2 linked regions of the Sinorhizobium fredii USDA 257 genome follow. The protein of the gene in region 1 interacts with the protein of each later gene in a pairwise test. Links are inferred from orthologs where the notes say so. Each region holds a gene or a part of one and is shown in the gene's direction. Other genes may lie near its edges.

Region 1 (3,195 bases):
CGGATTCGGATCACTTCCTCCACATTGGACACGAAAATTTTTCCATCGCCGATGCGGCCGGTCTGGGCGGCATTGCGGATGGCCTCGATTACGGCTTCCGCATTCTCGTCCGCCAACACGACTTCGACCTTCACCTTTGGCAGAAAATCGACGACGTATTCGGCGCCCCGGTAGAGCTCCGTGTGTCCCTTTTGCCGTCCGAAGCCCTTGGCTTCCGTGACGGTAATGCCTTGCAAACCGACTTCCTGAAGGGCTTCCTTCACTTCGTCGAGCTTGAAGGGCTTTATGATCGCTTCGATCTTTTTCATGAGAAAATTTCTCTCCGCTTCTCCCTGTAAAGCCGGGTCTCACCCGCTCGCCTTCCAGTATGCATGTAGTGTGCCAATTTTATAGAGGCATGATGCGAGGAGGGGGAATTTTCACCCGCTCAAGTCGAGTCCGCCCGGCACCGGCTCCCGGTCCTGCATGTTCTGCCTATTTTTTATGAAGATTCACCCACTGGAACGCATTATCCCCAGCGATCGCCGCAGTTTCATGCGCAAAGCCCGTTATTTGAGCGCCATTCATAGGCAAATGCCGAAAAAAAGAGCGACATGCATAGTTCCGGCGTGCTCTTGTCTAGCAGGCCTGGGCGGGATTAGATCAGCCCCATGCTCGACGCGCTTGAAAACATGCTGGTGACGCCGACCGAAATGGCGGAGATCGACAGGGGCGCAGCCGATTCCGGCATCGACAGCTTTTCGCTGATGCGCTCGGCGGGGATGGCGGTGTCGGCTGCCGCCCTCCGGCTGTTTCCGGCTGCCTCTCGCTTTGTCGTGCTCTGCGGCCCGGGCAACAATGGCGGCGACGGCTATGTCGCGGCAGAAGCTCTGGCCGAGAGCGGCGCGCAGGTTGTCTTGTACGCGCTGGGAGACCCCGACAAGTTGCGGGGTGACGCGGCCAAGGCCCGCAGCGCCTGCCGGCTCGGGATCATGGACCTCGAGGCATATGAACCCACATCTGGCGACATTGTCGTCGATGCGCTGTTCGGGGCAGGTCTCGCGCGCGACCTGCCGGATGCGGCGCAAAAGCTCATCAAGCGGGTCGATGCGAGTGGGATCCCAGTTCTGGCGGTTGATCTGCCTTCCGGCATCGATGGGCGCACCGGCGAGGTGCGCGGCGCCAGTTTCACCGCCGCGCATACGGTCACTTTCATGGCGGCAAAGCCGGGGCATGTCCTGATGCCGGGGCGTGCGTTGCGCGGCACGCTCGAGGTTTTCGATATCGGCATTCCCGCTCGGCTTGTGGCCGCGAGGGCAAGCGAACTGCGGATCAATACGCCGGCCGTCTGGAGGCAATATGCCGACGGTCTCGAGGCTGGCACTCATAAATACAAGCGCGGCCACCTTGCCGTCCTTTCGGGAGGTCCGACGTCTACCGGCGCGGCGCGGCTTTCTGCGGCGGCCGGTCTGGTCGCAGGGGCAGGGCTGGTGACACTCGGCTCCCCACCGGAAGCGGTCGCCGTCAACGCTTCGCACCTGACGGCCGTCATGCTCAAGGAAATCGGCACTGCCGCCGATCTCGCCGGGTGGCTGCAGGACAAGCGGCTGAATACATTCGTGCTTGGTCCGGGTTTCGGCGTCGGCAAGAAGACGAGGGACTTCGTCCTGATGCTGTGTGATCGGGCCCTGGTTCTCGATGCGGACGGGATGAGTTCCTTTCAGCAGGGCAGGGAAGAGCTGTTTGAAAAGATCGTGAAAAGCAGTGGCCAAGTCGTGATGACGCCGCACGAAGGCGAGTTTGCGCGGCTTTTCCCTGAGATCGCCGCCGATACCTCGTTCTCCAAGATCGAGAAGGCGCAGGCGGCGGCAAGGCTCAGCCATGCGGTGATCGTCTACAAGGGGCCGGATACGGTGGTGGCTGCGCCTTCCGGCCGTGCCGTTGTGAACAGGAATGCGCCGGCCTGGCTTGCCACTGCTGGATCGGGCGATGTGCTGGCCGGGATCATCGGCGCCCATCTGGCGCAAGGCTTGCCCGCCTTCGAAGCGGCCGCCGCTGCGGTCTGGCGCCACGGCGAGGCGGGCGTCCGCGCCGGCCGTACCGCGACGGCCGAAACGCTCGTCGAAAATATTCCGCCGCTCCTTTGAAGCGGCGAAGGGTTAGACTAGCCGCGCGTTCCCTTGGCGATCGGCTCCTGATAGGTGAAGCCCATGTCCCAGGGGAAATAGATCCAGGTATCCTGGCTCACTTCGGTGACGAAGGTGTCGACCATCGGGCGGCCCTTCGGCTTAGCGTATACCGCGGCGAAATGCGCCTTGGGTAGCATGGCACGGACTTCGGCGGCGGTTTTGCCTGTGTCGGTCAGGTCGTCGACGATCAGCACACCTTCGCCGCCGTCTCTGGCGATCTCCGGCGAGATGCCCTTTAGCAGCTTCATCTGCCCCTGCGTGTCGTAGTCGTGATAGGAGGCGATGCAGACGGTTTCGATCATGCGGATGTTGAGTTCCCGGCTGATGATTGCCGCCGGCACTAGGCCGCCCCGGGTGATGCACACCATTGCGCGCCATTCCTGTCCGTTGTCGGCCAGCCGCCAGGCGAGTGCACGCGCGTCGCGGTGGAATTGGTCCCAGGATACGGGGAAGGCTTTTTCGGGAAGAGACATGTGACGCGCTCCGATAACTGGTCGAATAGAAGCGCTCCGGCTGATTGGGAGTGACCCTCGGCGCTTCCGTGTTGGCGAATGCAATACTGGCAAGGAAGCCTGCAGCGCAAGGGCTTGCCTAATGCATGTTGCCCAAAAGTGTGCAGCGGTCTGGGATGACGACATGCATAGACAAGAACCTAAAGCGCGCCGCATGAATACGTTTGAGTGCGACGCGCCTTAGAGTCAGGACCCATAAACTGAGCGAAGGAGTCGCGTGACAGGTTCGAGCCTAGAGCGGCCTTTGTCCGTCGGTCGATGCGGCGGCGAAAACCGCCAACTGGGCGTCGAAAGCACGCTTGTATGCGGGCCGCGCTTCGCCACGGGCGACATAGGCGGAGAGGTTCGGATATTCCTCCAGTATCCCCGATCCTTTCAACCTGCGCAGCACCGTCACCATCAGCAGGTCACCGGCGCTGAACGCACCATCGAGCCATTCGGCATCGCCAAGGCGACTGGAAAGGCCACCCAGCCGTTTCCGGATGCTGTCCTCGAGAGAGCGCAGGCGCTGCTCG
Region 2 (3,128 bases), 310 kb from region 1 along the record:
TTGACGATCGGAATGTCGTCGCCCGGGAATTCGTAGGACGACAGCAGTTCGCGCACTTCCAGCTCGACGAGCTCGAGCAGTTCGGCGTCGTCAACCTGGTCGACCTTGTTCAGGAACACGACGATCGCCGGAACGCCGACCTGGCGAGCCAGCAGGATGTGCTCGCGGGTCTGCGGCATCGGACCGTCGGCGGCCGAAACCACCAGGATCGCGCCGTCCATCTGCGCCGCACCGGTGATCATGTTCTTGACGTAGTCGGCGTGGCCGGGGCAGTCGACATGCGCATAGTGGCGGGCCGGCGTCTCGTATTCGACGTGCGCCGTCGAAATGGTGATGCCACGGGCCTTCTCTTCCGGCGCAGCGTCGATCTGGTCATACGCCTTGAATTCGCCGAAGTACTTGGTGATCGCTGCAGTCAGCGACGTCTTGCCATGGTCAACGTGGCCAATCGTGCCGATGTTGACGTGCGGCTTGTTGCGCTCGAATTTGCTCTTTGCCATGGGTACGCTTCCTGTGGTCAAATACGATGGATCAGCCGGCTGGACCGGTTTGTGCAGCCGTTTAAGGGTTTCGCGGCATTTGCGCAAGACTTAATTGCGTCCGCCGAAACGGCAAGATCCAGGCTGTTCGAAAGGCCGTCGCAAAGAATCCCCCGAACCTTCGCGAACAGACTTTACGAAAACCGGAATCGTAGCGCCGCCAAGTGCATACAGGACTTCTTTAAAGTCGCGTGCCAATAGTTGCCGATATGAAAAAAGAAGTTGGAGCGGGTAGCGGGAATCGAACCCGCGTATTCAGCTTGGAAGGCTGCTGCTCTACCATTGAGCTATACCCGCGGGCCTTCGATCCTGAAGCAGAATGGTGGAGGGAGTTGGATTTGAACCAACGTAGGCTGAGCCAACGGATTTACAGTCCGTCCCCTTTAACCACTCGGGCATCCCTCCATTATCCTGTCGGGATCAATCGACCAAGCTTTTGAGATCGTAGAAGAACCGGCGCCGTTTCGTGCCGCCTCGCGATCTGCGCCGGGTATATGACCGCCCACATTCTTCCTGTCAACAGGAGCGAAACGGAAAATTTCAGAAATTCTCCACAGGCACGGACGACCACGGATTTGCGAATCCATTTCCAAGACAGCACAAACCTTACTATAAGGTGCGCATGAGCAAGGACAAGACCGGCGACAAGAGCGCCAAAGACAGCCATTACGCCACTCTCCGGCGCGCGCACCGCGACGCCCGCCGCGAACGTGGCGAGATTCCGACACCCCGCCCCGACAAGCGCCGGAAGCTGCCGGTCGACTGGAAGTCACCGGCGCTCGCGCCCGATGAGGTGCTCCTCTATGGGCTGCACACGGTCCGCGCCGCTCTCGACAATCCGGAGCGCACGATCATCCGCCTCAGCGTGACGCAGAACGCGGCAACACGGCTGGAACTCGGCGAACTTTCCGCACTCCCCTTCCCGGTCGAGACCGTCACGCCGCAGGATCTCGACCGGGTCCTCGGGCCGGATGCCATCCACCAGGGCGTGATGCTTGAGACGCGGCCGCTGCCGCACCGAAAGCTCGAGGCGCTCAGCGAGTGCCCGTTGATCCTCCTGCTCGACCAGGTGACCGATCCGCACAATGTCGGCGCCATCATGCGCTCGGCAGTCGCCTTCGAGGCTGGCGCGCTGATTACCACCATGCGCCACAGCCCGACGGAATCGGGCGTGCTGGCCAAGTCGGCGTCGGGTGCGCTGGAACTCATCCCGTATATTCAGATCACCAATCTCGCCGATACGATCGATGCGTTGCACAAGCTCGGCTTCCAGACGATCGGCCTCGATTCGGAGGGTCCGCAGCCGCTGGAGGACACCTTCTCGGGCGAAAAGATCGCTCTCGTACTGGGGTCGGAAGGCAAGGGGCTGCGTCAGAAGACGCGGCAGACCGTCACGGCGCTGGCGCGACTCGAGATGCCGGGCGCCATCAAGTCGCTCAACGTCTCGAACGCCGCCGCGATCGCCATGTACGCGGCGAGGCAGCATCTGAAAGCCTGACACTTCAGTCTATTGCAGCGCCGGTCGTCGTAAGGTGAGCCGTGGGACAGCCGTCGCGCACCTTCTTCCAGGTCGTTACGTTGAGATTCATCTCGCAACGCGCCAGATAGGCGATGCCGTCGACCCGGATGCACGCGACCTGGCCGAGCTCATATTTCGCCCCGTCGCGATTGCGACAGGTGCAGCGCCGGTCCGGCGGGGACGCAGCCACACTTTCGGCGACCATGGCGACAGCTGCCAGCGACAATGCCAGAACGCGCAGAGCAATCGGGCTTTTCATTCCGCCAGAATAGCGCAAATCCAAGCCGAGCAGAAACGAAGAATGCCGGCCGCTTGCGCAGCCGGCATTCTTCCGCAACAGACCGGCACCTGATTGAAGCGGAATGCGGCAGAAACACCGCAAGCACACTCCGTTCCAGCGCCGGCCGAGATAATCGTTAGCTGGCCAGCCGCAGAACGTTGCCTTCAGCGATCGTCTTTTCAGCTTCGGCAATGGCGAACTGCTTCTGGTCGGCGCCAAGGTTCAGGCCTTCGGCGCGGACGAACTCGACGTCGGTGATTCCGAAGAAGCCGAAGACGGTGCGCAGATAGCTTTCCTGGTGGTCCATGGCCGAGGCCGGACCGGCAGAGTAATGTCCGCCGCGCGTCGAGGCGACGATGACCTTCTTGCCCTTGGCAAGACCCTCCGGACCGGCTTCGGTATAGCGGAAGGTCTTGCCGGCGACGGCCAGGCGATCGATCCAGGCTTTCAACTGGCTCGGGATCGAGAAGTTGTACATCGGCGCGCCGACAACGATGGTGTCGGCGGCAAGGAACTCCTCGAGCATCTCGCGTCCGGCTCGGACATCCGAAGCCAGCGCTGGGTCGACGCCATTGAGGTCGGCAGGCGCCATGATCTGTGCGCCGGTCAGATGCTGCAATCGCTCAGAGACGAGGTCGCGATAAGTAACTTTCGCATCGGCCCGATCGGCCTTGATCTGCGAGACGATCGCCGCCGTCAGGCGACGGGAAACCGAATGTTCCCCGAGAATGCCGGAGTCGATATGGAGGACGTTCATGGGAGGCACCTTTGTTTCGAGTTGCGGTGCACA

What was found.
Region 2: the proteins of USDA257_RS18025 (region 1) and USDA257_RS16390 interact in binary tests that used the Escherichia coli proteins (3 or more experiments, as listed by UniProt). The link is inferred for Sinorhizobium fredii USDA 257 from one-to-one orthologs.

Annotation. Positions count from the first base shown.
Region 1 is NC_018000.1:3,855,938-3,859,132, forward strand. The notes cover bases 1-2,888. They hold USDA257_RS18025 (NAD(P)H-hydrate dehydratase), read left to right. Parts: upstream 1-650; coding sequence 651-2,126; downstream 2,127-2,888. Other genes in these bases: USDA257_RS18020 (P-II family nitrogen regulator), read right to left, coding at 1-308; gpt (xanthine phosphoribosyltransferase), read right to left, coding at 2,144-2,641. Also shown: USDA257_RS18035 (glutathione S-transferase family protein), read right to left, coding at 2,913-3,195. UniProt on the Escherichia coli protein: Bifunctional enzyme that catalyzes the epimerization of the S- and R-forms of NAD(P)HX and the dehydration of the S-form of NAD(P)HX at the expense of ADP, which is converted to AMP.
Region 2 is NC_018000.1:3,546,203-3,549,330, reverse strand. What follows is about bases 279-3,099. They hold USDA257_RS16390 (TrmH family RNA methyltransferase), read left to right. Parts: upstream 279-1,161; coding sequence 1,162-2,037; downstream 2,038-3,099. Other genes in these bases: USDA257_RS16380 (FMN-dependent NADH-azoreductase), read right to left, coding at 2,475-3,095; USDA257_RS16385 (hypothetical protein), read right to left, coding at 2,042-2,317; tuf (elongation factor Tu), read right to left, coding at 279-500. Also shown: more of tuf, read right to left, coding at 1-278. UniProt on the Escherichia coli protein: Specifically methylates the ribose of guanosine 2251 in 23S rRNA.